Regions from separate parts of the Thalassospira sp. SM2505 genome, predicted to be linked through region 1. Evidence: riboswitches for the same ligand, from Rfam matches in the RefSeq annotation. Region 1 holds a riboswitch; each other region holds the start of a gene.

The links. Region 1 has a riboswitch for cobalamin ahead of cobU (bifunctional adenosylcobinamide kinase/adenosylcobinamide-phosphate guanylyltransferase). Riboswitches for the same ligand answer to the same signal wherever they lie in the genome.
Region 2: another riboswitch for cobalamin. It lies ahead of ACTU44_RS19035 (ABC transporter substrate-binding protein); the one in region 1 lies ahead of cobU (bifunctional adenosylcobinamide kinase/adenosylcobinamide-phosphate guanylyltransferase).
Region 3: another riboswitch for cobalamin. It lies ahead of cobT (nicotinate-nucleotide--dimethylbenzimidazole phosphoribosyltransferase); the one in region 1 lies ahead of cobU (bifunctional adenosylcobinamide kinase/adenosylcobinamide-phosphate guanylyltransferase).

What each region holds. Positions count from the first base shown of each region.
Region 1 is NZ_CM142731.1:261,694-269,155, reverse strand. Features, by position in the region: gene cobT (nicotinate-nucleotide--dimethylbenzimidazole phosphoribosyltransferase) at 1-535, opposite strand, end outside; gene cobS (adenosylcobinamide-GDP ribazoletransferase) at 801-1,622, shown strand; gene ACTU44_RS01180 (histidine phosphatase family protein) at 1,683-2,294, shown strand; gene ACTU44_RS01175 (hypothetical protein) at 2,409-3,083, opposite strand; cobalamin riboswitch at 3,327-3,516, shown strand; gene cobU (bifunctional adenosylcobinamide kinase/adenosylcobinamide-phosphate guanylyltransferase) at 3,573-4,100, shown strand; gene cobW (cobalamin biosynthesis protein CobW) at 4,135-5,175, shown strand; gene cobN (cobaltochelatase subunit CobN) at 5,269-7,462, shown strand, end outside.
Region 2 is NZ_CM142731.1:4,053,859-4,061,320, forward strand. Features, by position in the region: gene ACTU44_RS19030 (FecCD family ABC transporter permease) at 1-270, opposite strand, end outside; gene ACTU44_RS19035 (ABC transporter substrate-binding protein) at 311-1,336, opposite strand; cobalamin riboswitch at 1,564-1,767, opposite strand; gene ACTU44_RS19040 (OpgD/OpgG family glucan biosynthesis protein) at 1,939-3,540, shown strand; gene ACTU44_RS19045 (AraC family transcriptional regulator) at 3,586-4,503, opposite strand; gene ACTU44_RS19050 (SDR family oxidoreductase) at 4,674-5,420, shown strand; gene ACTU44_RS19055 (class I SAM-dependent methyltransferase) at 5,487-6,131, opposite strand; gene ACTU44_RS19060 (RrF2 family transcriptional regulator) at 6,288-6,761, shown strand; gene ACTU44_RS19065 (nucleoside deaminase) at 6,763-7,215, opposite strand.
Region 3 is NZ_CM142731.1:4,335,755-4,343,216, reverse strand. Features, by position in the region: gene ACTU44_RS20305 (FTR1 family iron permease) at 1-812, opposite strand, end outside; gene ACTU44_RS20300 (multiheme c-type cytochrome) at 809-2,359, opposite strand; gene ACTU44_RS20295 (hypothetical protein) at 2,356-2,892, opposite strand; gene ACTU44_RS20290 (imelysin family protein) at 2,961-4,016, opposite strand; cobalamin riboswitch at 4,339-4,472, shown strand; gene cobT (nicotinate-nucleotide--dimethylbenzimidazole phosphoribosyltransferase) at 4,561-5,634, shown strand; gene ACTU44_RS20280 (methyl-accepting chemotaxis protein) at 5,705-6,790, opposite strand; gene ACTU44_RS20275 (RrF2 family transcriptional regulator) at 6,955-7,404, opposite strand.

The DNA.
Region 1 (7,462 bases):
CAATTGCGGCGGCCGCGGTGGTATTGCCAATCCCCATTTCACCCGGAACAAACAGATCAAGGCCCTTTTCGATTGCGCTCATGCCAAAGGCCATGGCTTCTGCGCAGCCTTCATCATCCATCGCCGGTTCCTGGCTGAAATCATTGGTCGGGATTTCAAGGGCAACTTCCATCACCCGCAATTCCGCATCAACCGATTTGCAAATCTGGTTGATGGCCGCCCCGCCATTGATGAAGTTTTCGACCATCTGCTGGTTCACACTTGGCGGAAAGGCCGAAACTCCCTGCGCGACCACACCGTGGCTTCCGGCAAAGACCGTAACGCGTGGACGCGACATGCGCGGACGCGATGTTCCCTGCCAACCTGCAAGCCACAAGCTGAATTCTTCCAGTCGCCCAAGCGATCCGGCCGGCTTGGTCAGGGTCGGTTCGCGTTCGAGTACCGCTGCCTGTGCGTCGCTATCCACACCGGGCAATTCAGCCAGAAGGGTGCGGATCTCATCAAGGTTTTGGGGCGGGTGCTTGGCATTGAACATATTGGTCTCCGGCTGGCGGCATTTCGTCGAAAGCGTGTTCCGCTTGGCTTCTGAGATGGTAAGGACTAGGTTCAGAAACCAATCAAATGGTGCGTCTTGCTGTTCATCAGGTTTCTGGTTTCCCGGTGCGGGGCAGCTTCCATCAGATGGCAGGATGACAGGCGCCGGGGAAATCGGCCTCAAACTAGGCCCATGTGCAACAGAATGCCAGTTCGAATATCGGAATTTGACGGTGCCCGAAGATCATAACCAAAACGAAACAAATATGCAAAGCACAGATCAACCGGATGCGAAGTCAAAGGAATTTGGCCGCGAAACCATCGCAGATACGTCTGTTTTGACCGACTTCTGGCGGGCCATGGCTTTGCTGAGCCGGGTGCCGGTTTACCATATTGATGACTTTCGTCCTGTCATGATTGCACGATCGGTCTGGTGCTGGCCGCTTGTTGGTCTGGTGCTGGCCGGATTTGCTTTGCTTCCTGCCATGCTGGCCCATTACCTGACCGGAAATGCGGTCATATTTGCAATCTTTGCAGTTGCGTCCATGGTGCTATTGACCGGGGCCATGCATGAAGACGGTCTTGCCGATTGCGCAGACGGCTTTGGCGGTGGTGTCGATCAGGCCCGCAAACTGGAAATCATGCGCGACAGTACGGTTGGTACTTATGGCGTGGTTGCCTTGATACTTGGTCTGGTATTGCGTCTGACCCTGATTACGGCGGCTGCGGATATGGGCAAGGGGGCGGTTATTTTCCTGGTTGTCGCGGTAATTTCACGTGCCGCCATACCGGTTATGATGCGTATCCTGCCCCCGGCGCGCGATAATGGTCTGGGCAAGGGGGCGGGACGGCCCGACGGGCTGCCGATCCTGATTGGATTTGCGATTGCGGCTGCGATTGTTCTCGTCCTTTCCGGCATTGTTGCAACGCTTGCGGTTAGTTGCGGCGTTGCCCTTGCCATTTGTCTGGTCCGGCTGGTTGCCAAATGGCAGATTGGCGGGCAAACAGGCGACGTTTTGGGTGCAACGCAAATCTGTGCCGAGCTGTTTGCCGGTATCGGATTTATCGCAGCGATGACCATGGCATGATGGTAAGATGACAGCGTTTGCGATCCTTCATCACCAAAGCCCGATTGGTCTGAGGAATATATGATCAAAGCTGAAACAACGCGCTGGTGGCTGGTGCGACATGCCCCGGTCGAGAACCCGGAACGTCTGGTTTACGGCCGCAGCGACATGCCCGCTGATTTGTCTGATGAAAAGAAATTACGTGCAGTCGCCCGCCATTTACCGCGCGATGCGGTCTGGGTCACAAGTCATCTTTCCCGAACTCTTGATACCGCGCTCAAGCTTCAGGAAGTTATTGACGAAGACGTTGTGCCAACGCGCGAAAGCGGCTTTTCCGAACAGCATTTCGGCGCGTGGGAGCTGCAGCACTGGAATGATCTTCCCAAAGGTGAAACCACGCAGTTCTGGACCGATTTCGCCCGTCAGCAACCACCCAATGGCGAAAGCTTCGCCGATGTGGTCGACCGGGTTGGTCCGATTTTCAATCGTCTGAACCGATACTGGGCCGGGCGCGATATCGTTGCGGTCATTCATGGCGGAACGATCCGGGCGATCATGGCCAATGCCCTTGGCTTGTCGCTTGAGGCGGCCCTGTCATTTCATATTGATACGCTGAGCCTGACCAAGCTTGAATATATTGACGGGGTTGATCTGCCCGGCTGGCGGATCACCGGTGTTAATCAAACTTACTAAAACCGGAAACTGTGGTGTCACCATCTCGGCCCTGCAGATCCAGAAACGGCATCTATCCCGTTTGAGATGATGCCGTTTCTGGTTCTGGCCGGATCAATTTCCGGATGGTCGCGTTCAGGCCGATTGTAGTTCTGCTTTTGGGGAAAGATCGTCAAAAGCCTGTTCGGCCAGATATCGATCAAGTAGATCTGCCGAAATGTCATACTTTTCGCAGATCGCGGTCACGTCCTGAAGATAGGCCTCATAATAGGGCATCGGACGGCTGCGCGACTTGTTGCGCAAATTGGCAACATTCGGAAAATCTTCGGACAATGCCGTATTTTCAATCACCTGAATAACATTGTCGTCGATAATGGCTGCTGGCATGCCGCAATAGGTCTTGCCGCAGGCCGAGAGCATTTTGCTTGCGGTCGGAACCGAAATGCCCGGCTGGGCCAGCAATTCGTTCAGCTCTTCTTCGCCGAAATCGGAAATCGACATCAGGGTAATCAATGTCGGAAGGTCGCGGACAAGCAGTGACAATGCATTCACACGGATGCCTCGGGAATGGGACCAGATAATGGTTCCAATCACGCCCTTGGAGGCATCAAGCGCAAAGATGTTGCGAACATCACGCCGCGAAAGCGTGATCTCTGAATCCGTCGCATATTCGTGCAAAAAGGTCTGAAACGCGCGATTTTCAGAGTTCAAACGTTCAAGCAAGCCAAGCCACATATCCTTTCGGGACGATGTAACCCAGCTTGGCGTGTTCGGTTTTCGGATTTTCGATAGTTGTGCAGAAACTGCCATCTGATTATGAAAAATTCCAGTTAACCCCAAGATCCAGTTGCCACATTTTTTCTGTGGCACACCGGGTTATGATGGTTTTTGTCCCGGCGATCCCACTGGAAGGTGATTTTGTCTCACTCTAATTCCAGCGTGATAATATTATGTTCTCTTAAAGGAGGGCTCCCCTCAAGAAGACAATTCTTACAAATACTGACCTTTCGATTAGGGTGCTTCGCCAATTGGAGAATGCCCTTTGGGTTCAGAACCAAACCTGTTAGGTTCGGCGCACCGTTCGGTGATGGGAAATCGGTGCGATGCCGATGCTGCCCCCGCAACTGTATCGGGTTGGGTGATCCAGATGGACGCAAGGTCGTTCATCAGCCACCGGGAAACCGGGAAGGCGGATTGCTTTCATGCCCGCAGCCAGGAAACCAGCCGAAGGTGTCACCAATCAAAAACCGGTGGCGACGCAATCGGGCCTCGGTGGGAGGCCATGGCGAGGAACAGACAATGACCCAAAATGACCCGCTTGGCGGGACGCACCTGATCCTTGGTGGTGCACGATCGGGTAAAAGTCGGTTTGCCGAAAACATCATCAATCATGCCGGTGGCGGGATTTATGTCGCGACGGGTCGGGCATGGGATGATGAAATGGCCAACCGCATCGACCTTCACAAACAGTCGCGCGGCGATCTTTGGCAAACGATTGAGGAACCCCTTGATCTTTGTGGCACGCTTGCAACCTGCAACCGAACGGGCGCAAAGCCGGTTCTGGTTGATTGCCTGACCTTGTGGCTGACCAATCTGATGCTTGAAGATCGCGACATTGATGCGGAATTTGATCAGCTTTGCGAACTGATCCCGACATTGAAGATTCCGGTTTTGCTGGTATCAAACGAAGTCGGTTTCGGCATTGTTCCGGAAAATGCAATGGCACGGACCTTTCGTGACCATGCCGGACGGCTGCATCAACGCATCGCTGAACTGGTTGATCGGGTGACACTGGTGGTCGCAGGCATCCCGATGCAGGTCAAATAACAAGTTAATGTATTGATTTTTAAGGATTTATAAGATGGCGCAATTGGGAAAAATCCCGGCAACGGTTATCACCGGTTTTCTGGGTGCGGGCAAGACAACCATGATCCGCAACATGCTGGAAAATGCCAATGGCAAACGTATCGCCCTGATCATCAATGAATTTGGCGATCTTGGTGTTGATCGTGGTATCATCAATGGCTGCGGCATCGAAGGTTGTGCCGAGGATGATGTCGTTGAACTGGCAAACGGGTGCATTTGCTGCACGGTCGCAGATGATTTCCTGCCGACCATTCGCGGGCTGATTGATCGCGAAACACCGCCTGATCACATCGTGATTGAAACATCTGGTCTGGCTTTGCCGAAACCGCTGGTCAAGGCGTTTAACTGGCCGGAAGTCCGGTCGCGTGTGACCGTGGACGGGGTGGTTGCGGTTCTTGATGGCGCGGCCCTGCGCGACGGTCTGTTTGCCCATGACCATCATGCGGTTCAGGCACAGCGCGAGGCTGATGAAAATCTTGACCATGAAAGCCCGCTTGAAGAATTGTTCGAAGAACAGCTTCATTGCGCGGATATGGTGGTTTTGAACAAAACCGATCTTCTGACCGACGAAGAACGCGCCAAGGTCGAAGCCGACATTCGGGCAGAGCTGAAAAGACCATCGGTCAAGATTATCGCAACCGAACATTCCCGCGTTGAAAACGCCATTCTGCTGGGGCTTGGTGCCGCTGCCGAAGATGACCTTGATAGCCGCCCAAGCCATCACGACGATGGTCATGAGCATGATCACGATGACTTTGAAAGCTTTGTGGTGTCGCTTGATGCGGTCAATGATCCGGCGGCTCTGGAAAAGCGCCTGGTCGATGTTGTCCGCCAGTTTGATGTTCTGCGCATCAAGGGTTTCCTTGATATCCCCGGCAAGCCGATGCGCCATGTGGTTCAGGGTGTTGGCGAACGTTTCCAGCGTTACTTTGATCGCCCGTGGGCAGAAACGGAAAACCGCCGCTCCGAGCTGGTGGTGATCGGTCTGCATGGACTGGATCGCGCCGCCATCGAGACCGCGATCAAGGCGGCCTGAGGCCGTCTTTCCAAAGACAGATTAATCTGATCGATACCGGGTGTTTTGCATCCGGTATCGATGCCTTTGACGACGTAAAAGACGGAATTTCAAATGCATCTTTTGGCAGCTCAGCCCGGAATGGTTACCGATGGCAGCGAGGCGGTGGACCTTGGTCAGGAACCGGGGGATGTCGTGATCCTGTCTGCTGCCGAGTCCGAGCTTGCCTGTCTTGCCGGGGCGCAGGCGCGGTTGATCGATGCCTTTGGTGATGACGTTCCATCCTTGCGTCTGGCCAGCCTTTTGCAGCTTGGCCACAATATGTCGGTCGATCTGTATGTCGATGATGTATTAAGCGATGCCAAATTCATCATTGTGCGCATTCTGGGCGGGCGCGGTTACTGGGAATATGGCGTCGAGCAACTGGTTGCCATGGCGCGCACCAGGGACATTCCATTGGTTCTGCTGCCGGGTGATGATCAACCCGATGCCGAACTGCTTTCGCTTTCGACGCTCAGAGGCAGTGAATATCAGCATATCTGGCGCTATCTGATTGAAGGTGGCCCGCAAAATTCCGAGAATTTACTTCGCCTTATATATGAAAAGTTAAATGTAAATGTGAGCTGGAACTGGTCCCCAGCCGCCCCTTTGGTCAAGGCGGGTGGCTATTGGCCGGGAAAATCCCACGCAAATCTTGATGAAATCCGGTCAAACTGGGTTAAAGATCAACCGGTTACACCGGTAATCTTCTATCGATCCCTGGTGCAGGCCGGGAATCTCGACGTAATTGACGCACTGGTTGAAGAACTTTGTGTCAACCATCTCAATCCATTACCAATTTTTGTCGCCAGCCTTAAGGACCCGGTGGCAAGTGCGCTGGTTAGTGACTGGTTATCGGAAACATGCGCCGATTTGATCCTCAATACCACCGGGTTTGCGCTTTCCGTTCCGGGATCGGAACGACTTGACGGGCCGTTTGATACAGTCGATGCCCCGGTCTTTCAGGTGGTGCTGTCGGGTGGCAGCGAAGAAGCCTGGCGCGATGGCGTGAACGGCTTGGCCGCACGGGATATTGCGATGAATGTCGCCCTGCCCGAAGTTGACGGCCGTATTCTGGCACGTGCCATTTCGTTCAAGGGATCGGCGGGCAAGGACGACCTGACGCAGATCGATCTGGTCAAATATATCCCGGTACGTGATCGCGTGGCCTTCACGGCCAAACTTGCCGCCAACTGGATCAGGCTGCGTACCACTGATGCCCCGCACCGCAAGATCGCCATGGTCATGGCGAACTATCCCAACAAGGATGCCCGTCTGGGAAATGGTGTCGGGCTTGATACCCCGGCTGGCATGATTGAAACCCTGTGTGCCATGCAGGCAGAGGGGTATGAGCTTACCGATGTGCCCGATAATGGCGACGCCCTGATTTCGGCGGTGAAGGCCGGACCGACCAACGATTTCAAATCCCTTGCCGGACGCGACATACGCGTGACCTTGCCGATGGCAAAATACCGGACCGCGTTTGAGGAATTGCCAAAATCCATTCGGGATCAGGTGACGGATGCCTGGGGCGACCCGAAGACCGATCCGTTTTATCTGTCCGATCAGGACAGCTTTGCGCTATCGATCCTGCCGATGGGCAATGTGGTGGTCGGGTTGCAGCCTGCGCGCGGCTATAATATTGATCCGCTTGAAAGCTATCACTCGCCCGATCTGGTGCCGCCGCATAACTATTTCGCCTTTTACATCTGGCTGCGCCATGTGTTTGGCGTCGATGCGATCATTCATTTTGGCAAGCACGGCAATATGGAATGGTTACCGGGCAAGTCACTGGCACTGTCCGAGGATTGCTTCCCCGAGGCGGTCTTTGGCCCAACCCCGCATTTCTATCCCTTTATCGTCAATGATCCGGGCGAAGGCACGCAGGCCAAACGCCGGGCACAGGCCGTGATCCTTGACCATTTGACCCCGCCCCTGACGCGGGCGGAAAGCTATGGCCCGCTCAAGGATCTCGAAGCACTGGTGGACGAATATTATGACGCTGCTGCGGTCGATCCGCGCCGTCTGGTGATCCTCAAACGCGATATTCTTGAGCTTGCCATTCGCATTGGCCTTGATCGTGATTGCGGAATCGAAGCCGGTGAAGACGAAGAAAGCGCGTTGGCCAAGCTTGATAACTATCTGTGCGAGCTCAAGGAACTGCAAATCCGCGATGGCCTGCATATCTTTGGCAAGGCCCCTGAGGGTGATCTTCTGACTGATCTTCTGGTCGCGCTGGCGCGCTTGCCACGCGGTGCTGATACGGGAC
Region 2 (7,462 bases), 850 kb from region 1:
ACAAGCGGCGGCCACAAGCGCCCTTGATATGCGGTAATTCCAGATGATCCCCCCATCAATCGGATCAACGTCGAAACCGGCATTCCAGATGTGATTGGCAATGGTGTGAAGAACCGTGCCAAGGGGGATTTCCGTTTCCCCCTTGGCGGCGGCAATCGCAATCACACCAATCAGCAAGACCAGTGCGAAAAAAACCGCACCGGTTCGCACAAGATATGCCCGTCCCGCCCGTCTTTGTGCAGGCGGATGAACTGGCGTTTTTTCAAACATTGAATTCTCCGGGCATATCGAACGCCTTTGCCTTATGCGATCAGTTCAAAGCACTTAGTCGTTCGACGGCCTCGGCCAGTGTTTCAATCCCCTCGATCAGGCGGATTGTCGGATCCATCGACTGGGCATCCATCACAACGATATTGCCGTTTTTCACCGCCTTCATCTGGCTTGTGACAGGGTCGGTTTTCAGGAAGTCCATTTTGACCTGCCAGTCATCTGCCGGGAAACGGCGACGCCCCATCTTGCCGATCACGATGATATCGGGATTGGCACGTGCAATGGTTTCCCATCCAACGGTCGGCCATTCTTCCGGACTATCGATGATGTTGGTCACACCAAGTTTGCCTGCGATATAACCCGCTGCGCCATTTTTACCAGCCACATAGGGATCGCTTTTGATCTCGGCACTCGAAAACCAGAAAACGGCAGATACATTATCATGTCCGCTTTCCTTCACCTGTTCCAGCGACCGGGCTTCTCGGGCCTGTAGTTTCGCTATCAGGGCTTCGCCGCGATCCTCGACATCAAAGATCTGCGCAAGATCGGTGATCTCCTGATAAATCAGGTTCATGGTAAAATCGTCATGGCGGACACCGTCGCCGCCACCCGTATTGTCCTTGCCGACGCAATCGGCCGGTGCGGTATAAACCGGGATGGAAAGTTCGTTGAACTGCTCGGTGGTTCCGACAATCCCCTTGGGACCGACATGCCATTGATACTGGGTGGCAACCAGTTGCGGCTTTTGCGCAACCACGGTTTCAAATCCCGGATCATTATCGGCCAGACGCGGAACGGTTGCGTTCACATCCTTGAATTCATCCATAACCGGGCCAAACCAGACACCGGTCCCTTTGACCTTGTCGGCAAGTCCCAGTGAATAAAGGATTTCTGTTGTGCTTTGCCCAAGGGACACGACGCGGTCCGGCGCAGAATCAAACTGAAGTACGGTCCCGCAATTGCGGATCTGAAGCGGATATTCGGTTGCAGATACACTTGCGGCAGATGCCATAGAACCAGCGGCAAACACCCCGACCGCCAGCGCACGTTTATAGTGATTGATCACTTCGACTTCCTTTCACCGATGCACTGGCCAGGATCAGGTTTCCCTGCTCCAAACACAGCACACCACAAATGTTATGTTATAACATAACGATCACGTTTCTACTGTCAAGGGACTGGCAAAAGTGTCGGGAAATGGCGGAAGATGTCGGGGTCAGAGCTCAGGTCAAACCTTGGCGAGCTCCCGAAGACCGGGACATAAGCCGACATTCTCCGGGGCACCCCGCCCGGTCCGTCGCATTCATGTCGGCAGGTCTCCTGGCTCGCGGGTCATCATGCTTTTCCTGGCCTTCCCGGGTTGGTTCCCAGTGGCATTGGTCAGAAAAACACTCACCGCCTACAGTTGCGGGGGCAGCTTCGGTTAATGACCTGTTTGACAGGTCACGTCGAATTCCCTTTATCCGATATCCGGATACCGACATCTGACGGTTAGATTAAACCAAAATGCCGGTCAAGGAAATTGGCCAATCACCAGTGGCATTTATGCAAGGGTCCATGCATAAAAAGCAGTCGACACGACCTTGAATTTGCCATGTTTCATCCCGATTACCTCCACACTGTCCGGTATCCTTGCCCGACACGTGAAACCATTGGAACATGATACAAATGACGACTTCTGTGGAACGCAGACGCTTTTTGAAATCCATCGCGGCAGCCGGGCTGATCCTGCCGGGGCTGTCGATCTATCAAACGGCATTGGCAGAAGTTCCGGGGCTTGATCTTGGCAATCCCCAACCGTTCGAGTTTGCCGATCTGATTGCGCGCGCCAAATCCATGGCGCAGGCCGCATATGAGCCCCCCGTGGCCCCGAACCCGGAAATTGTCGGGCGGATTGACTATGACACCCATGGCAAGCTTCACTACAAACGCGATCATTCGCCGTTTTCTGACGGGTCGGGCACCTATCCGGTGACCTTTTTCCATCTGGGCATGTATTTCGCCAAACCGGTCCATATGTATCTTTTGGAAAACGGTGTAGCACGCGAAGTTATCTATAAGCCCGATTACTTTGACATGCCCGAAGACAGCATTGCCCGCCAGTTACCGCCAAACAGCGGCTTTGCCGGTTTCCGCCTGCATGAAAACCAGTCGCGTGATGACTGGAAAACCCAGGACTGGGCAGCATTCCTTGGCGCATCCTATTTCCGGGCAATCGGTGATGAAGGACAATATGGCCTGTCTGCGCGCGGGATTGCCGTGAATACGGCAACTTCGGTGCCCGAAGAGTTTCCGGACTTCCGGCAGTTCTTTATCGAACCTGCAAAAAATGCCGAAGACCCGGTGACGATCTATGCCCTTCTGGATGGGCCAAGCATCACGGGTGCGTATAAATTCCTGCTCTATCGCGGTCAGGGCGTGACCATGGATGTGGAAAAGCATCTGTTTGTTCGCCGCGATATCGAACGCCTTGGCATTGCCCCGCTGACCAGCATGTTCTGGTATTCCGAACAGAACAAATCATTCCGCTTTGACTGGCGCCCGGAAGTCCATGACAGCGATGGTCTTGAACTGTGGACAGGAAGTGGTGAACGCATCTGGCGACAGCTCAACAATCCCGAAACGATCCGCGCATCGGCCTTTGCCGATCATAATCCGCGCGGCTTTGGCCTGATGCAGCGTGACCGCGATGTGAAGAACTATCTCGATGGCGTGCGCTATCACCGTCGCCCCAGCCTGTGGGTCGAACCCAAAGGTGACTGGAATGATGGTGCCGTGCAGCTGATCGAAATTCCGACGGATGACGAGATTCACGATAACATCGCGGCGTTCTGGGTGCCCAATGGCCCGGCCAGGGCAGGTAATTCCTATGCGTTCAAATACCGCCTGCACTGGCAGGCGCATAACCCGTTCCCGGTTGCGGAACTGGCGCGTGCAACGGCAACCCGTATGGGTCGTGGCGGTGAACCGGGCACCAATCGCCCAAAAGACGAAATCAAGTTTTCCGTCGAGTTCGAGGGCGATATTCTTGGAACCCTTGCCTATGGCGAGTTCCCGGAAATCGTGGTGTCGACATCACGCGGTGAAATCACCCGCACCAAGATCGAACCGATCATGGATACCCGCATCTGGCGCGCAGCCTTTGACCTTAAGGCCGCTGGCACCGATCCGGTTGATCTGCGCATGTATCTCAAACGCGGTGATGCTCCGCTCAGTGAAACCTGGATGTATCAGCACCTGCCCGCCGTCGGCAACCAGCATCAGGGCTGATGAGGTCAATCATCCCGTGTTCTAGCAACCCGGATGGATGCCCGATCAATAGGTGACAGTTTCACCGGTTCGGGCATCCCCGTTTTGGCCAAGGATCGCCATGACATCACGCATCGGAGGCGCCCCGAACATCCGGGCATATTCGCGACTGAATTGTGATGCGCTTTCATAGCCGACCTCATAGGCGGCACTTGCCGCATCCTTCATTTCTGCCAGCATGATCTGACGTGCTGTCGTCAGGCGGAGCCGCTTTTGATATTGCAGCGGGCTCATCGCGGTGACCTGCTTGAAATGATGGTGGAAGGATGACGGGCTCATATTGGCGAAATCGGCCAGTTCCTCAATCCTGAGCGGCTTGTCGAAATTATCCTTCATCCGTCGAAGGACGGCAGATATCCGCTGCATGTTGCTGCCACCAATCGCAAGCCCCGCGATCAGGGCCCCCTTTCCGGTGCGCAACAGGCGGTAATGCACCTCGCGCATCAGAAGCGGCAACATCACCGCAACATCATCTGGACGTTCGAGCAGCTCGACCACCCGAAGCACGGCATCAATCAGACTTTCGGTCGTTTGTTCCACAAACAGTCCGCGCGCACTTTCACCCTCTGTCCCGATTTTAAGATCCATGTTGGTGACAAGTTCGCTGAGTATCTGAGCATCAAGATCAAGCGAAAGACTGCGATAGGGTTGATGGTCACTGGCCAGCGTGACATGCCCGACAAGCGGTAAATCCACCGATGCTGCCAGAAGTTGTCCGGGTTCATAGCGATAGACTTCCTGCCCCAACGTGACCTCCTTGGCCCCCGAAGCAATCAGACATAAACACGGCCTGTAGATGGTCGGCACCTTAAGGGTCGGCCCCGTGGATCGAAACATCCAGACCGGCTCGATCGCGGTTCGCACAGAACCATCTGACTCGCAGTATTTGTCAATCAGATTACAAAGCCGTTGATAGCTATCCATGACCAGGTTCCTTCAATTTCCAAGGATGTAATATACACGTCGGATAACCCGAACAAAGCTCGCTTTTCTGCATTTGGAGGATTAGGCAATCCAATTCGAGTTCTGTGTATTCATCAATCGGTCATTGATCGACACAGTAAGCGCCATGACACAAACACAAGGAGCATGTCATGACGAACCCGATCAATTATCTCGAAAACAAGACCGTCATCATCACGGGTGCCAGCAGCGGCATCGGGGAAGCCACCGCCCGACTTCTGGCATCACGCGGGGCCAAAGTTGTTCTTGGTGCACGTCGCACCGAACGCCTTGATCAGATTGTCACGGAAATCGAAGCTGCTGGCGGAACCGCGATGGCCAGATCTGTTGATGTCACCAGTGTCGATAGCGTCGAAGCACTGGTGTATAATGCGCATAACCTGTTTGGTCGTGTGGATGCGATCTTTAACAATGCCGGTGTCATGCCGCTTGCCCCGATGTCGGAACTCAAAACCGACGAATGGGACAACATGATTAACGTCAATATCCGGGGCGTTCTGAACGGCATTGCCGCCGTCCTTCCGATTTTCAAGACGCAAGGCAGCGGCCATGTCATCAATACCGCCTCAATCGGCGCCCATGTTGTTGTGCCAAGCGGCGTCGTCTATTGCGCGACCAAATATGCCGTCTGGGCGATATCCGAAGGCCTGCGTCAGGAAAGTGACAATGTCCGCGTCACCACCATTTCGCCCGGCGTGGTTGAAACCGAACTTGGCCACGATATCAGCGACCCGACCAGCAAGGAATTGCTGACCCAGTTCCGCCAGATCGCGCTGACACCTGACGCCATTGCCCGCGCGGTTCTTTATGCGCTGGATCAACCCGCAGATGTTGACGTCAACGAAGTCATTGTGCGCCCGACGGCTTCGGCCTTTTGATCCGGCATAACTGCCCGCCCCACCAACCGGCACCGTCTTGCGGTGCCGGTTGTATTTAATATGCCGTCAGGCGCGACGTTCAAGCGCTATGACTGTATCAGTCACCTTACCCTTTTCACCCTTGGGCCCGGTTGCCATCCGTTCAAAATTATCAACCGTCACAGGATCCCATTCACGCATATCGAGCAACAGCGCATCAAGTGCCTGCTGCGGTGTGGGAAATACTGTGCCTTCGGCCACCCACGACCAGGATGGTCGTGATCCGTGGGATGTGATCAGCAACAATCCACCAAGGGATAGTTGTTGTGAAGCACGGTTCAAAATCTTCTCGCGGGCGAATTTGACAGGCGATTGCAGGAATTGCGCGGTCACAAGATCGAACATGCCGTCAGGCAAACTGTTGTTCAGATCATGGGCTTCAAACGCAATCCGGTCCTTTACCCCATTTCGACTGGCATTTGATCGAGCATATCCCAGTGCGGTCTCGGAGATATCAACGGCGGTGACCTCCCAGCCGTTTTTTGCCAGCCAGACAGCATCGTCACCCTTGCCACAGCCAAGCTCAAGCGCACGGCCAACCGGCCTGTCTTTGACGAACCGTTCCAGGACGGCTGATGGTTTGCCACTGGTTACAGGTGACGCCTTTTCATAGGTTTCTTCCCAGAAGGTTCTCGGATCCATACCGGTATCAATGTTCGGATTAAATTTCATCGGAGGCCTCTTGATCAGATCGGGGGATAACCGTGATCACGAATCACGTAACATTAAAAGTTACATGATTCGTGACATCTGTCAATTTCATGTATCTTTGATTGTTACGTGTGATAGAAACAACTGGAAAACTGACCGCTATACAGGACCGATTTCATGCGTCAGGACAACCGTCTTCCCCGTGTTTTGCATGCGCTTTTGCATCTGAGCGACATGAAAGACCCGGCCACATCCGAACAACTCGCCGGGATGCTCAACACCAATGCCGCCGTCGTGAGACGCACGATGGCAGGCCTGCGTGAACAGGGAATCCTGACATCCATCAAGGGGCATGGCGGCGGCTGGCAACTGGCAAAGACACTGGATCAGATCACACTGGCAGAAATCTATGAAGCGCTGGGTGCGCCAACCCTTTTTGCATTGGGATACAGCAATGAAAGCAGTCCGTGCCTGATGGAGAAGGCCGCCAATGCGGCAACAGCCCGTGCCCTTCAAAAGGCATCGGAAACCTTCATCGGCATCCTGTCATCGGTAACCATGGCCGATCTGGCAGATGATTTTGAGAAACGGCTGGCTGAATTGGGCCTAACCCAGGACGATCTGCATCATACCGGCCCACAGGACAGCTGATTTAACGCAGACTGCCAAAGAAATCCTTCAAAAGCTTGGCGGCTTCGACCTCGCCAATGCCGCCATAGACTTCGGGCCGGTGATGACAGCTTGTGCTTTCGAAAACGCGCGGGCCGTGATCGACACCGCCGCCTTTGGGATCATAGGCACCGAAATACACCCGGCGCAGACGGGCAAAGGAAATTGCGGTTGCACACATCGGGCAGGGTTCCAGCGTGACATAGAGATCACAGTTGGGAAGACGTGGTTCGCCCTTGGCCCCGGCCGCAGCACGGATCACCAGAATTTCGGCATGGGCCGTCGGATCATTGAGCTCTTCGGTCAGGTTCCCGGCGCGTGCAAGTACCTCGCCGCTATCAGCATCGACCAGAACGGCACCTACGGGCACTTCGCCGCGACGCGCAGCTGCACGTGCTTCTTCAAGGGCCATGTCCATATAGCTGTCTGCGCTCATGCTTTTCCATCCCGCTTATTGTTTCGACAAATGGTATGATCTGTCGTGGCCTGATCCGTACTTTTACTTCATTTTAGGACCCTTGGCTCATATCTTGGCCCGTAAGTCGGCAAAGATCATTGTCCTCTCAGAGCACCGGATCGGTCAAGCCATGATCACGGGAACACATCACCGGGAACAATCCTTGCCTGCCTGCGCAGAACGCATAGACTATCGGCGTGAATTGCCGTTGCCCAAAGCGACTTAC
Region 3 (7,462 bases), 570 kb from region 1:
GCATAGGTCGCGAACAGATCCTGAAGATGTTGAAGGTTTGTCTCAAGCTCGTCGCCCCCGGATGTTGTGCGTAACCCGGTCATGATGTTGCTGATTTCAGTGCCCTTTTGCGGGCCAAGCCGTTCGGTAATGTTACCTGCAAGAAGGCGGTGCAAGCCTTGGGTGCGGGCAATGGTTCCGGCCAGTTGGACGGTATAGTTCTGTGCAAGATGGGTTCGCGCATCGGCAAGGGCGCGTCGTAATTCGCTGGCATAAATGCCAAGTAACTCAGTCTTGATGATATCGCGGGTCTGAAGAGGGGAAAGACGACCGGAAAGTGCTTCGCGCATGGCAATACTGGCGGCCGTGTCGCGCGATGTGCGGGCATATTCACGGATATTCAGCCATTGTGATGCAGTTTCGACATCACCGGAATTCAGAAGATCAACAGTTCTTGCAAATGCACCATGGAGTATTGCCGTGCGGATGTCGGCATGGGCAGATGCCGCTTTGGCCGGGTTCCATGTTGAAACCGCGTTTGCGTAATCAATCAGCGCGTCGGAAACAGTGCGGGCCTGATCCGGAACAGCGATTTCAAAGGAGGCGGCAAGATGGTCGTTCCAAAGCGACTGAATTCTGGCCAGTTTGCCTGCCACCTTTTCTTCCAGAGCATGATCAACAGGCCGATACATCACCCGGATCAGAGAGGCACTTGTGCTCTGTAATTCTTCGGCATCCTGCCAGGCAAGGTTTGGTTGAGCAAAACCGTTTGATAGCGGGGCTGCGATGATCACGAAGGTCAGTAAAGCCAATCGGAAAATACAGGGGGTCATGGCCGTACCTTTTTATCTGGAGGAAGACTGAACGTTGCGCTGACAAGTTCGAAGGGAGGGACAATCAGGTCGGTCTTCAATGTGTTGAAGATAAATTCCTGGGTGGCGACCCGGTACCAGAGACGTGCGGTGATCTGGTAAGGGCCGGTGTTGTCACCGGAAAGCGCAACGTCATAGGTAACGATGTCTTCGCCTTTTGGGGGGACGCCTTTGCGCAGATGCGTTATCTCTGCGGTTATGAAAGTCAGATGATCGGGAATGCGATTGCCCGCACTGTCGCGAAAGTCTTCGCGCCAGATAACCGCGTCTGGATCGGTTTGCCCGCGTTCGGTATCGAAGCTGCCGGAATGATAGATCACCGAGCCGTTTGCGTCCGAAACCACAATTTCAAGCCACATATATTTCTGATCGATCACACCTGTTGGCAGGTTGTGACCAGCACCAAGATTCTGTACGGCGATGTCAAAAACGAGCCGGTTATCGGTAATGTGACTGCCTTTCAGGGCAAGTCCGGCAGCAGCGCGCAACAGGGCTGATGTTGCCGTTCCCTGTTTTTCAATCAGGCGAGTGTTTTGTTCTTTGGTTAGTCCTGGCAATATCCCGCCGCGTAACCATGTCAGGTTTGATCCAAGAGAGGTATCAAACATCAGGTAATTTGCCCCGACAAAGTTATGGGCATAGCGTTCAGGTTTGCGAATGTCCCCGTCGCGGATTTGTCGAACATAGGATGCCGGATCCGGCGCCATGTGACAGTCCTGACAAGTGATGTCATTTTGGGCGTACCAGCTGTCGCGCCATTCGACAAAGGTGCTTTGGACATGTTGTCTTGTTGTCGCCTTGGACATCGATTGATCATAGTTTTCGGTATGGCATCCGCCGCAGAAATCAGCGCTGGCAATCAGGGCATTGGTCTTGGCTGCACCAAAGGCACGGGCATGATCACGCGGTGCGGCAAGGATCATCGGGTTGGAGAGTTGATCGACACCGGTATTCACAGCTAGGGTAAGCGCCCCATTGCCTTCAAGAGGGTCGGCATGGGTAGCGGTATGGCACATGACGCAACTGATCCCTTCGGTCTCGGCGTCTGAAGGCATGACAGATTTGAAGCGATTGGTACGTCCTGCCAGAACTTCACCCGGTGCATGACATCCTTCGCAAAACCGTGCACGTTCGATCCCGTCACGGTGCAAGTTTTCATTGGCCTCTACAGCGCGTTCGTAAACTGTGTCGCGACCGGCTATGGCATGCAGCGACGGGGCCCACTCATCAAATTCCTTTTGATGACAGGTGGCACAGGTTGCGGCGGACTGAATTTTTGACGGATCGACAAGACGACCGTTATCGGTTTGCAGTCGCGACGGCCAGAAAGGCCGTTCTGCACCATTTTCATCCGGTCCAAAGGGCAACTGATAGAACGGGATATTGACAAGGTCGATGCCCGGTTCCGGCGCGGGAGGGCGTAGAAGATAAAGGGAAACGACAATCAGGATGCCAATGATACAGCCAGATATCAAAAGCGGGAGATTGGCTTTGAGTTGTCTTTTCATTTCTCCCCCCGGTTTGAATGCGGGGTCGGGTTGCACCAGTGCCGCAACCCCAGATGAATAACCAGACCGATCATGGCAGTGACGGCCCCCCATAAATGCAGAAAAGTCAGGAGATAGGTTGTTTCGAACTGCCAGAACCAGATTTTCCCGGTCAGGTAGATTGCAGGGGGCACGACCATCAGCCATCCGGTTGCGATGATCAGAATGTATTTTGCGATCAGCAACCAGCTCAGTCCGGTGAATATTTTGCGCTGACTTGTCGCGAGACCCTGTTTGATATGGCTCGCGACCCAGACAAGAAACAGGACAGTAAAAATCAGCCCGACAAATAGATGAAACAGCAAAACAGTTTCACCAGCGTTCCAGTTATGTCCGGCGAAGAATTCCAGATAAAGTCCGGTGCCAAGCAGGAGGGCAAAAAGATATGTCAGAACCTGCATCCGCGAGTTCGCGCGGATCAGGCTCATTACACCTGCACGTGCAGGAACGTACTGGACAGTTGAAAGCGGGAAAGTTGTGTTTTTTGTCGTCATGGCTGTTCTTGCTGGTCGTCAAGCCGGGCGGACTTCAATGTCCGCCGGCTTGATTGATGCGGGACAAATTAGCCGCGGATATTGACTTTGTTCTGGGCTGCGGCCTGCAGGATCATTGCGACAATCCGGTCGGCAATATCCTGGGCCTCGTTGCCCAGTGCATCGGCTTCTTCAATGCCGAATTTTTCACCGGACTTTTCGCGGGCATAGGTATCCTCAACCAGCGAAAGAAGTTCTTCGAAGCCTGATTTGATCCGGCTATCAAGGTCGGGATTATCAGCGGAAACAACTGGCGAGATGGCGTTGAAATACATTTTTTTGCACCCGCCCATGATCCCCTGAACATCGGCAAGGCGGCTTTGCGCGACAAAGGCACCGACTTCTCCGGTGATGAACTGGGATTCCTTCCACTCACCGAAATAGTCGCCAACTGTTGGTGTCATTGTCACAACCGAGGTAAAGGCATCGTCACGGTTCGGCTTCCAGACCGACATGTCGCTATGCAATTTTTTGGCCCAGTGCGTCAGGGCCTGTGCCGCACCAAGTCCGAGATTGGCATCAAAAAGCATTTCTCCCGGTGCTTGTTTGCCATCGTCATTGAGGTCTGCGACCAGCTTGATATGGCTTTCCTCCATGCCCCAGAACAGGGGTTCCGTGATGCCGTGGAAAAGGTTTCCCGGCCGGGAAAGCACGGTTCCGTCAGGGAGTGTCAGATCGTATTGGGCGATATCCTCGTTTTCGGTTCCGGGATTGCCAGCATCAAGGATCAGGTCATATTTTGCGGTTTCAGGGATCCCGGCAACGATACCTTCAATGGTTTCATACTGGTTGGATGCTTCTAGCCAGAGTGTTCGGATATTTTGTATCTGACCGGCCAGAACAGGGCCTTTGGCCTGCCAGGCAGCAGCATAGTTTCCATCATGTGATGCGATGATATCGGCATAGGCAGACACTGCATTTTCAAGCAAGCCTGCCTGCGAGATCAGTCGTTCATTATGATCAAGTGTAAACTGTTTGACATTCTCAAGGCCCCTGATTTCCGCATCATCAGTTGCAAAGGCATTGCCCGAGATTGCAAGACACGATGCCAGTGCGGCGGTCAGAAGAACGGGTTTCTTGAACATATTCCTACCTTTCAGATCAAAAAATGGCGGTTGCGGTAAAACAGACGGGGTTGCGAATACGGCCCGCCTGTTTCGCCGAATAATCGGTGCGGGAATATTTGTGATAACAATTATCATTTGCGAAAAGAGGCGAACTTGATGCTGGTCAAGTCAAACTGGTCGGGCTTTTATCGCGCCAAGCGATTTGACGATGATCAAGTTCACGGGCTGGTGCTGGTGTCTTAATCCATCGGTTACCCGCATTGAGCGAAAGGTCACGGGGGTTGGATCAAGGTCCGTGGCCGTGGCCTTTTGCCTTTGGGGAATAGTGAGTTTTGCTAACGGAATGCGGTGAAAATCCGCAGCGGTCCCGCCGCTGTAACCGGTATGCTGCAAACAATGCCAGAGCGGCAGTCACTGAATGAGCAATCCATTCGGGAAGGCAGTTTGGAGCGTTCCGACCGGGAGCCAGAAGACGAGTAAAACACGTTTCAACAAGATTGTGTGCCGATGGAAAAGGTCGTGGCAGAACTGCCGCAATCTTGCCTTTCCAGGAGAAGGTTGAATGTTGGAAACCCGTGCAAAGCACGAAAAGACAAATATTTCAGAGGGCATCCAGTCGCTTGATGATATCCGGGCGTTGCTCGGGTCATTGCCGATGGCCGATGAAGGGCCGGTGATCAAGGCACGGCAAAGGGACCTTGAACTGACAAAGCCGCGCGGCAGCCTGGGCAGACTTGAGGAAATTGTTTTCTGGTTGTGCCGGTGGCAACAAAGTGACGTTCCGCAAATGGATTACCCGCAAGTTTGTGTCTTTGCAGGAAACCATGGAATTGTGCAGCATGATGTTTCTGCTTTTCCACCGTCCGTCACGGCATTGATGGTTGATAACTTTGCAAAGGGCGGGGCCGCGATCAATCAGTTCAGTACGGAACTTGGGGCCGAGGTGACAGTGCGAGCCCTTGATCTGGACCGTCCGACCCGTGATTTCACCGTTGAAGCAGCGATGAGCGAAGATGAATGCGTTGATGCTTTTCGTATCGGCATGGAGGCAGTGAACCCGGATGCCTCGTTCCTGTGCCCGGGGGAAATGGGGATCGGGAATACAACATCTGCTGCGGCAATTTGCCATATCATGTGGGATGGTACGCCGGGCGACTGGGTAGGATCGGGAACAGGTATCAACCGCGATCAGTACAAGCGGAAGATCAATATCGTGAAGCAGGCAAAAGCCTGCCACGATATGTCGGTGAAAGATGGTCTGGACGTTTTGCGCTGTGTCGGAGGCCGGGAAATCGTTGCGATGGCCGGGGCGATTATCGCCGCCCGGCTGCTAAGCATTCCGGTTATGCTTGACGGGTTTATATGCAGTGCGGCAGCGGCCACACTGCATGAAACATCTTCCAAAAGCCTGATGCATTGCATGGTCGGGCATGGATCAGCGGAGCCGGGGCACAGGTTATTGCTGGACCGGATCAGAAAGCGTCCGTTGCTTGATCTTGACCTTCGTCTGGGCGAGGGCACCGGAGCCGTGCTTGCCGGGTTGATTGTCCGGGCTGCGGCACAGTGTCACAATAATATGGCAAGCTTCGGAGACATCGGGATTACTCGCGATACGCCATGTGAGAAGCAGGCTTAAAGGTATCAGGCCGACATCCTCTGGTCCGAAATATCGCCGGAGGATGTTGGCCTGAAAATATGTAAAGACGTTACGCCGCGTCCGTTAAAGATGTGCTTGACCGGGCTGCTTGGGCCGCCCGGTCCTTTCGGATCATGTTGCGCAAGCGCTGCATGACATCAAGGTTGTTATGTTCCATGGCTTGCAAGGACTGAAGGGCAAGATCAAGTTGCCCCTGACGATAAAAGCTCACGGCTTTGCGGGCATTGTCGTGGACTTGGCGATGCGGGATTTCAAGCGCCTTGAAATCAACCATATCGGCAAAAAGACCGTGGCCACTGCCATCGTAATACCACTGCCCCAATCGGCAGTCGGTTTCCGGCGGAAAGTCTGCTTCGGTTGCATCCGATAGCCCCATGAAAACCCGATAGACGGCAAGCTTGAGTTCAAGTTCTTCAAGGTTGGCTAGTTCTATTTCACTAAGAATGGCAGCCATCGACATTGCGGACTGTCCTTCGGTCGAAATATCAAGGATATGCTGGGTTCTTGTCAGAAGTGTATTGGCATCTGATTCCAGATCAGAAGCAGAGCCCGCATTGGTTTTCATGTCACGATCGGCACTATCGGCTTGTGACTGGATCTTACGAACCAGCTTGCCGATTTCCAAAGTTGCTTCGGTTGCGCGATTGGCCAATCCACGGACTTCGGTCGCGACAATCGCAAAGCCCTTTCCGGCTTCTCCGGCACGTGCGGCTTCGATGCTTGCATTGAATGCCAGGAGTTTGGTTTGACGCGACACATCATCAACCATCGAAAGAATAGAGCCGATTTGTCCGGCATTGTCATTTAGCGTGCTGATTTGTGCAGAGGCCGCACGGATGTGCTTGCTGATTTCTGTGATGTGCGATGACATGTTTTTCAGGCCGGTTTGGCTTTCACCGGATTGATGTCGGGCATCTTGATTGGCGCGACTGGTTTCAACCAGCAAGGCGGACAGGTCGGAAAAAGACTCGCGCACGGTAATCAGGGAGTCTCCAAAGGCAGCCAGATTTCCAAAAATGGATCGGGTGATCTTCTGTTCCTGCTCAAGCTCGGCGACACGCGCACGGAGAGCTTCCATTTCGTTTTCGCGGGAAAGGGAGGCCATATTGTTCTGGGTGGAAAGTGATTCGAACATAGCTGGTTTCCTTCGGTACATGTTCCGACATCTTTAAACATGTAAACAAAATACATGTTTAAAGATGTAATGTGAATACATGTTAAGGCATGGCAGCCTGTTTAAATTTGCAGGAACGCACTTATACGACGGGAAGCCGTGTTCCGCTTGAGGTGATCAGTGTCTCACACTGACGGCGAGGATTGAGAAAACAACGAGGATAATTGGGCTTGCGGCTTTAAAAGGTCCGCCAGACTGTAATTGTCGAGAGTCCGATAGAAGGCATTGCTTGCTTCCATCAAGGCATGTCGCAGGAAACAGGCACTTTCGATCCGGCATTCACCGTGATGTGCGGGGTCAAAGCAGGCGACAAGCGCCATGTCCTGTTCTGTATCCCGAACAATCTTGCCAATGCCAATTTCCGAAGGGACGCGACCGAGTCTCATGCCGCCGCCCTTGCCCCGAACGGTTTCAATCACCCCTGTGCGGGCCTGATGGTGAACGATCTTCATCAGATGATTGCGCGAAATTTCATAGGCATTGGCGATTTCATCAATCGTGACCAGACGATCCTGATGCAAGCCAAGATAGATCAGTACCCGCAGGGTGTAGTCGGTGAAGTGGGTCAGGCGCATGGCGAGCTCGATCCGTGTTCAGACGCAGATTTAAACATGTATATTCTACACTTCTTTT